One region of the Bradyrhizobium sp. B097 genome, then DNA from elsewhere that is predicted to be linked to it. Evidence: riboswitches for the same ligand, from Rfam matches in the RefSeq annotation. Region 1 holds a riboswitch; the other holds the start of a gene.

What was found. A riboswitch is a leader RNA that binds a small molecule or an ion and turns the genes downstream of it on or off. The one in region 1 is predicted to bind glycine.
Region 2: linked by a shared signal. The riboswitch ahead of gcvT (glycine cleavage system aminomethyltransferase GcvT) and the one ahead of AAFG07_RS16960 (D-amino acid dehydrogenase) in region 1 are both predicted to bind glycine.

What each region holds. Positions count from the first base shown of each region.
Region 1 covers NZ_CP152412.1:3,648,314-3,652,593, forward strand. The annotation lists gene AAFG07_RS16955 (ArgE/DapE family deacylase) at 1-823, opposite strand, end outside; gene AAFG07_RS16960 (D-amino acid dehydrogenase) at 950-2,257, opposite strand; glycine riboswitch at 2,323-2,438, opposite strand; glycine riboswitch at 2,442-2,547, opposite strand; gene AAFG07_RS16965 (M20/M25/M40 family metallo-hydrolase) at 2,640-3,770, opposite strand; gene AAFG07_RS16970 (ABC transporter substrate-binding protein) at 4,040-4,280, shown strand, end outside.
Region 2 covers NZ_CP152412.1:3,459,924-3,464,203, reverse strand. The annotation lists gene alaS (alanine--tRNA ligase) at 1-1,311, opposite strand, end outside; glycine riboswitch at 1,514-1,602, shown strand; gene gcvT (glycine cleavage system aminomethyltransferase GcvT) at 1,744-2,889, shown strand; gene gcvH (glycine cleavage system protein GcvH) at 2,910-3,275, shown strand; gene gcvP (aminomethyl-transferring glycine dehydrogenase) at 3,298-4,280, shown strand, end outside.

The sequences.
Region 1 (4,280 bases):
TGACACTGCGGAACCAGCTGTTGTCGAGCGCCCGGGCGTTGAGCGCCTTGGTGTAATCCTGAAACGCGCGCACCAGATGCATCGCCGACAGGATGGCGCTGGTACCGGCCTCGGAATAGGCGACATGCACCGGCGTGCCACGGACGCGCAGGCGAAACCAGACGGCGCCGACCTGGGCACGCGTCAGCGTGTGTCCGGTCGGCTCTGGAATGAGGCAGGCGTCGGCGCGATAGCCGCGCATCAAGGTCGACAGCGCGCCGTTGCCGGTGCTCTCTTCCTCGGTCACGGTCTGCAGATGGACACGCCCGCCCGGGGCATAGCCGGCGTCGCGGATGGCATCGAGCGCGAAGATCATTGCCGAGACACCGGCCTTCATGTCCTGCGCGCCACGCCCGAACATCCAGCCTCCGTGCACGGCGCCCGAGAACGGAGGTTGCTCCCAGAGGTCAGCGGGGCCCTCCGGCACCACGTCGATATGACCTTGCAGGATCAGGCTGCGTCCGCTGCCTTTGCTGTTGAGCGTGGCAACGACTTGCTGCGATCCGGCAAGATCGATGCCGTCCATCGGTGCAGCCTTCGGATGGCTCATCAGGTCGACGTCGGCAAGGCTGAACGTATCGACGTCGTAGCGGCGCTTTGCGAATTGCTCGGCCAGCCAGCGTTGTTGCGGCGCTTCCTGTCCGCGCAGGCTGCGGAACTGCACCATGCGCGACAGGAACGCGATCTGATCGTCGAAGTTTCGATCGACGGCCGCGCACAGCTCGGCGGCAATCTGATCCGGCTTGGTCAACGTGTCGTGCGTGTCCGCCACCCCAATGCGCATTGTCCCCTCCCGCGCTGAAGCGCTTTTCCCCAATATGACGCTAGTCGTTGTCATGCGGTGTTTCTCAGCGAATTCCGACTTGGCCACACGCAAATACGCTCATATTCTTCCTCGTCGGCCGGATAATTAGGGGAAAGCTGCGCGGGCGGTCTCTGTCGCATCGACCTGCGATGGCACCATCGAGGGCGTGTCGAGATCGCGCCAGTCATCGATCGCGCCTGCCACCATCTGCGCCGTCGCAGCCGACAGCGTCCAGCCGAGATGACCGTGGCCGGTGTTGTAGAACACGCCCGGAAACCGTCCGGCGCGCACCACCGGCATCATGTTCGGCATCATCGGGCGCAGGCCGGCCCACGGCACGACCCTCGACGTGTCGACGCCGGGAAAATGCTGCCGCACCCAATCCACCAGCGGCTGGATGCGGTCGGCGCGAATGTCGAGGTTGAAACCGTTGAACTCGGCGGTGCCGGCGACGCGGAAGCGGTCGGCGCCGAGCCGGCTGGTGACGATCTTCGCGGCCTCATCGAGCAGGCTGACGGTTGGCGCAGCGTCCCGGCTTTGCGGCGCATCGAGCTGCACGGTGATCGAATAGCCCTTCACCGGATAGACGTTGACGCGGTCGTTGAGCAGGCCTGCGAAGTGGCGGCTCGCGACGCCGGCGCAAATGACGATGCCGTCCGCCTGCAACTCATGTCGCGTCGCGACCTCAGCATCGTGCGAAGCGACTTCGTTCCAGCCGATGCGGAAGCCGTCGTCGCCGCGCGCGATCGCATCGACGTCGGCTTCATGGACGAAGCTCGCGCCGCGGCGGATGCAGGCGTCGGCGAGGCCGCGCGTGAACTTGTGGATATCGCCGGTCGCGTCCGACGGTGTGAAGAAGCCGCCATAGCAGCTCGTCTGCAGCGCGGGTTCGATGCTGCGGATTTCGTCCGCCGTCACCGGCCGGCGGTCGAGCCCGCCTTGTTGCAGCAGCGTGTTGACGCGCAGGCCCGCCTCGAAGCCGGCCTTGTCGTGATAGACGTGCAGGATGCCGCGGCGTTCGAGATCGAAGGCGATATTCTCGCGCTGCGCGATCGAGAACAGATGCTTGCGCGCTTCGATTGCGAGCCGCGTGGTCTCGATGGTGTTGGTGCGATAGCGGCCGATGTGGCCGACGAACTCGCCGATCCAGGAATATTTGTGCCAGCTCGGCTTCGGATTCATCAGCAGCGGCGCGTCGCTTCGAAGCATCCAGCGCAGCCCCTTGAGAATGGTCGCGGCGCTGTTCCACACCTCTGCATTGCTGGCGGAAAGCTGTCCGCCGTTGGCGAATGAGGTTTCCATCGCGGCGTAGCGATGCCTGTCGAGGACAGTCACCCGGTAGCCGCGTTCGAGCAGGGCATAGGCCGTCGTCACGCCGGTGATGCCGGCGCCAATGATTGCGATGTGAGGCATGGTGGTCTTCAGGCTCCCGTGGGTTAGAGTCGCCGAACCACCGGTGAAACCGGCGTCGGCGCCCCATCTGTCACGGTACCTGAGAGCTTGATCCGCATCGGGCCTGGGCCCGATGGCAGACTATCCCCTTCGGTGGACGTCATGGCCCTTGATGTGCGGCCATGTTCGTCTCTCTCCAGATCGTCCTGACGATACAGTCCTTTTGCCTGAGAGTTTCCGGGGCGGTTGCTCCGTCGGCGCCGAAGCAACAACACGAATGTTGTGGCTTCGATCTCTCCCGCATCGTCGCGTTGGACGGCCGGACCGTAGGCGAAGCCTTAAAATTGGACAAGGCTAAATTTCGGTCCGGCAGTGCCAACGTGTTGTGCAGTGCAAATCGATGTCAGTCCAGCGTCGCCAGCAGCGCCGCCATCAGGCGGCCGCGCTCGGCGAGGCTCTCGATCTCGATATGCTCGTTGAGCGTATGTGCATCGGCGCCGCGAACGCCGAGGCCGTCGAGGGTAGGGATGCCCATCGCACCGGTGAAGTTGCCGTCCGATCCGCCGCCGGCGCTGCCGTGCGGCAGATCGAGGCCCATCGCCGCTGCAAGGCCCTTGGCCTTTTCATAGAGCGCCATGGTGCCGGCATCCGGCTCCCATACCGGGCGGGTGACGCCGCGCGTCACCTTGAAGGTCACGTCGTTGGCGGTGCCCGACAGCGCCAGCATGCGCTCGACGCCGCGGTCGAGATCGGCCTGGCGCTTGGCCATGCTGAGCGCTTCGCCGGTGCAGGTCGTTGCGACGCAATTGACCCATTGCCCGCCATGCACGATGCCGACCGAGAAGGTGCAGTCTTCGGTGGTCATGCCGTCGATCGCAATGATTTGCCGGGCCATTTCGCGGATCGCAGAACGGCCGGAAGAAAGTGTCGCGCCGGCATGGCTCGGCTTGCCGACAGCTTCCAGATTGAAGCGCGCGATCGCGTAGCGGCCGGTGACGACGCCGTTGTTCGGCCGGCCGGGCTCCGGCACCAGCACGTATTTGTTGCGCGCGGCCTCCGCCTCGATGATGTCGCGCGTCGACGGCGTGCCGACCTCTTCATCGGGCGTGAACAGCACCGTGATCGGCAGCGGCGTCGTGAAGGACGCGCGCGCCAACTGCCGGATCGCCTCGATCGACAGATAGTTGCCGCCCTTCATGTCGAAGATACCGGGCCCGAAGCACTTGTTGCCTTCGCGCCGCCACGCCAGCTTTTCGATGGTGCCGACCGGGTGCACGGTGTCCAGATGGCCGGCGATGAGGATGCCGGGCTGGCCTTGTTTCGGATGGGGAAAACGGGCGCGGACGCAGCCGGCACAGCCCTGGCGTCCCGCGATGCGTTCGATCGTCGCACCCATGACCGCCATCTCGCGCGCGGCGAGGTCGAGCATGCGCTCGACTGCGGCCGCATCCCATGTCGGGCTCTCGCATTCCACCCAGCTGCGCAGCCCCTGCAGCATCGCTTCGGAATCAAAAGGAAGATTGGCGGGGTTCATGTCTTTTCTCTCTTGTTGTTTGTGCGCGCCGATACGCGTTCGCGTGCGGTACGAAAAGCTCGGAAGACGAGTTTGTAAAGTCAAATGCGCTGCACCAGCGGTTCATTCGTTCGTATACGTTCGATCCTGCCGGAAACCGATTGACGCGCATTGCGCTTGATGCAAGTCTCGATTTCACAAGCCATACAGCATGTTAGTTCGCCTAAATAACGAACCGCATGCATAACGAATAAGCCGGCTTTGACCAGTTACACGTCAGGAGAAATTGCATGTTCCCTATCTCGCGTTGGAAGCACCGCACGCTCGCGGCTGCGTTAACCGCGCTCGCGCTGTCGTTCGCGCCGCAGGAATTGTCCTTTGCGCCGCAGGCTATGGCCGCGGGCAAGACCATCACCGCGGTGATGCACTCGGATCTGCGCGTCATCGATCCGATCCTGACCACCGCCTATATCACGCGAGACCATGGCTACATGGTCTACGACACGCTGGTCGCGACCGACTCCAACTTCA
Region 2 (4,280 bases), 190 kb from region 1:
GCCGGAGCCTGCCCAGGAGGCACGCGCCTTTTCGCGCTGGCGGTTCATCGCATCGGTGAACGAGGCCTGGTCGACGCTGATGCCGCGCGACTTCAGCGCATCCTGCGTCAGGTCCAGCGGGAAGCCATAGGTGTCGTACAGCGTGAACGCGGTGTCGCCGTCGAACATGTCGCCCTTCTTGAGGCCGGCGCTCTTCTCGTCGAGGATCGACAGGCCGCGCACCAGCGTCTTGCGGAAGCGGGTCTCTTCCAGCTGCAGCGTCTCCTCGATCAACTTCTCCGCGCGCACCAGGTCCGGATAGGCCTGGCCCATCTCGCGGACCAGCGCCCAGACCAGGCGATGCATCAGCGGCTCGCTCGCGCCCAGGAGCTGCGCGTGGCGCATCGCGCGGCGCATGATCCGGCGCAGCACATAGCCGCGGCCCTCGTTCGACGGCAGCACGCCGTCGGCAATCAAAAACGCCGAGGAGCGCAGATGGTCGGCGATCACCCGGTATGACGCCACGTTCTGCGCGTTCGGCCCATGGCCGAGGGCCGAGGCGGCCGCATCGATCAGATGGCGGAACAGATCGGTCTCGAACACGCTCTCGACGCCCTGCAGGATGGCCGCCATGCGCTCCAGCCCCATGCCGGTGTCGATCGAGGGACGCGGCAGCGCCACGCGCTCCTCCTTCGTCACCTGCTCGTACTGCATGAACACCAGATTCCAGAATTCGAGGAAGCGATCGCCGTCCTCCTCCGGGCTGCCCGGAGGTCCGCCCCAGATATGCTCGCCGCGATCGATGAAGATCTCGGAGCACGGACCGCACGGGCCGGTATCGCCCATCGCCCAGAAATTGTCCGAGGTCGCGATGCGGATGATACGATCGTCCGAGAAGCCCGCGATCTTCTTCCAGTAGCCGGCGGCCTCGTCGTCGGTGTGGTAGACGGTGACGAGCAGCTTGTCCTTCTTCAGCCCGAAATCCTTGGTGATCAGATTCCAGGCGAGCTCGATCGCGCGCTCCTTGAAGTAGTCGCCGAACGAGAAGTTGCCGAGCATCTCGAAGAAGGTGAGATGCCGCGCGGTGTAGCCGACATTGTCGAGGTCGTTATGCTTGCCGCCGGCGCGCACGCACTTCTGCGACGTCGTGGCGCGTTGATAGCCGCGCTTCTCGACGCCGGTGAAGACGTTCTTGAACTGCACCATGCCGGCATTGGTGAACATCAGGGTCGGGTCGTTGCGCGGAACCAGCGGCGACGACGCCACGATCTCGTGGCCGTTCTCCTTGAAGAAGTTCAGAAATGTCGACCTGATGTCGTTGACGCTGCTCATGTTCATCCAATCGGAAAAAGGGGCCGGCCAGCCGCAAAAAGGCGTCATTTTCCGGCCGAACGCTTTTAGACATTGCCAGCTGCGGTGTCCAGAAACTGTGCAGGCGGATCATGGGCTTGCCGCGGCAGCACAAAGCCCATTGGATAGCAGCGAGAGCTGCGTTGACAGTCTTGGTGGCGCCGTGTTTTCTACCTACCTGTTATTAGTCACGTCGGGAGAGACCGGCCTTACCGCCGGCGCCGAAGGAGCAACCGCCCCGGAAACTCTCAGGCAAAAGGACCGCGTGACGTCTAACATCTGGAAAGAGGCGCTGGGGTTCTCCCCGATGCGTCCGCCGACGGGATAATACTCTCAGGCACAGCGACAGATGGGGCTTTCTGCAGGTTTCTCAAGGGGAAATAGGTCCCCGGCGGGAACCGCGAGGGCCCTGTGATGCTTGCGCGCGAAACCTCCCCGCTGAAACAGACCCCGCTGCACGCGCTGCATCTGGCGCGCGGCGCCAAGATGGTGCCGTTCGCCGGCTATGACATGCCGGTGCAATACACCGCCGGCGTGCTGAAGGAACATCTCCACACCCGCAAGGAAGCCGGCCTGTTCGACGTGTCCCACATGGGACAGCTCGTGCTGAAGGCCAAATCCGGCAAGGTCGGCGACGCGGCGCTCGCACTGGAAAAACTGGTGCCGCAGGACATCGCCGGCATCGCGCCGGGACGGCAGCGCTACGCGCAATTCACCAACGACGACGGCGGCCTGCTCGACGACCTGATGGTGGCGAATTTCGGCGATCACCTGTTCCTGGTGGTCAACGCCGCCTGCAAGGCCGAGGACGAGGCCCATCTGCGCGCGCATCTCTCCGAAGCGTGCGAAATCGTGTCGCTGGCCGATCGCGCGCTGATCGCGCTGCAGGGGCCGAAAGCCGAATCGGCGCTGGCGAAACTTTGCCCAGATGTCAGTTCGATGAAATTCATGGACGCCGGACCGCGCCGCCTCAGTGACATTGACTGTTTCGTCTCGCGCTCCGGCTATACCGGCGAGGACGGTTTTGAGATTTCCGCGCCCGCAGACAAGGCGGAGGCTCTGGTCACTGCACTGCTGGACAATCCCGATGTACTGCCGATCGGGCTCGGCGCACGCGACAGCCTTCGGCTCGAGGCCGGGCTTTGCCTCTATGGCCACGATATCGACACCACGACGACGCCGGTCGAAGGCGCGCTGGAATGGTCGGTGCAGAAGATTCGCCGCAGCGGCGGCGCCCGCGCCGGCGGTTTTCCGGGCGCTGACAAGATTCTCACCCAATTCGCACAAGGCGCTTCCCGCCGCCGTGTCGGCCTGAAGCCCGATGGCCGCGCGCCGGTGCGCGAAGGCGCCGCGCTGTTTGCCGATCCGACCTCAACCGAGCCAATCGGCAAGGTGACCTCGGGCGGCTTCGGCCCGAGCCTCAATGCGCCGGTTGCGATGGGCTATCTGCCCACCGCCCTCTCCGCCGTCGGCACCACGGTTTTCGCCGAAGTGCGCGGCCAGCGGCTGCCGCTCAAGGTCGCCGCCACGCCCTTCGTTCCCAATACCTACAAACGCTAAACGCCAAAGGACCGATCCCCATGACGACGCTGTACACGTCCGACCACGAATGGCTCCGCATCGAGGGCGACGTCGCCACGATCGGCATCACCGATTACGCGCAGTCGCAGCTCGGCGACGTCGTGTTCGTCGAGCTGCCCAAGGTCGGCCGCAGCCTGAAGAAGGCCGAGGCCGCTGCCGTCGTCGAATCCGTCAAGGCCGCCTCCGACGTCTACGCGCCGATCACCGGCGAAGTGATCGAGGTCAACGAGGCGCTCGCGGCCGAGCCCGCGCTGGTCAATTCGGATGCCGGCGGCAAGGCCTGGTTCTTCAAGCTGAAGATATCAGACAAGGGCGAACTCGGCGGCCTGATGGATGAGGCCGCCTACGCCGCGCACACCGCCTGAGGATCACCCCAAGGATTAGCCCATGAACGCGCCCTTCAAGCCGATCAACGAAGCCGCCACCGATTTCGTCCGCCGACACATCGGACCATCCCCGCGCGACATCAACGCGATGTTGGAGACGGTCGGCGCCGCGAGCCTGCAGGCGCTGATGAATGAGACGCTGCCGGCGTCGATCCTTCAGAAGGCGCCGCTCGATCTCGGCCGGGCGCTGAGCGAAACCGAAGCGCTCGCGCATATGAGCGAGCTCGCCGCGCAGAACCAGGTGTTCACCTCGCTGATCGGCCAGGGCTATTCCGGCACCATCCTGCCCGCGGTGATCCAGCGCAACATCCTGGAGAACCCGGCCTGGTACACCGCCTATACGCCGTATCAGCCGGAGATCAGCCAGGGCCGGCTCGAGGCCCTCTTCAATTTCCAGACCATGATCTGCGATCTCACCGGGCTCGATGTCGCCAACGCCTCGCTGCTCGACGAGGCGACCGCGGCGGCCGAAGCGATGGCGCTCGCCGAACGCCACTCGCAGGTGAAGGCGAAGGTGTTCTTCGTCGACAAGGAAGTGCATCCGCAGACGCTGGCTGTGATGCGCACGCGCGCCGCCCCATTGGGCTGGGCGCTCGTCGTCGGCGATCCCCTGACCGAGCTCGACAAGGCCGACGTGCTCGGCGCGCTGCTGCAATATCCCGGCACGACGGGCGCGGTGCGCGACCTCCGGCCGGCGATCGCATCGCTGCGCGCCAAGGGCGCGCTTGCGATCGTCGCCGCGGACCTGCTGTCGCTGGCCCTGCTGACCTCGCCCGGTGAGCTCGGCGCCGACATCGCAATCGGCTCGGCGCAGCGCTTCGGCGTGCCGATGGGTTATGGCGGACCGCACGCCGCCTACATGGCGGTGCGCGACACGCTGAAGCGCTCGCTGCCCGGCCGCATCGTCGGCCTTTCGGTGGATTCGCGCGGTGCACCGGCCTATCGCCTCGCGCTGCAGACCCGCGAGCAGCATATCCGCCGCGA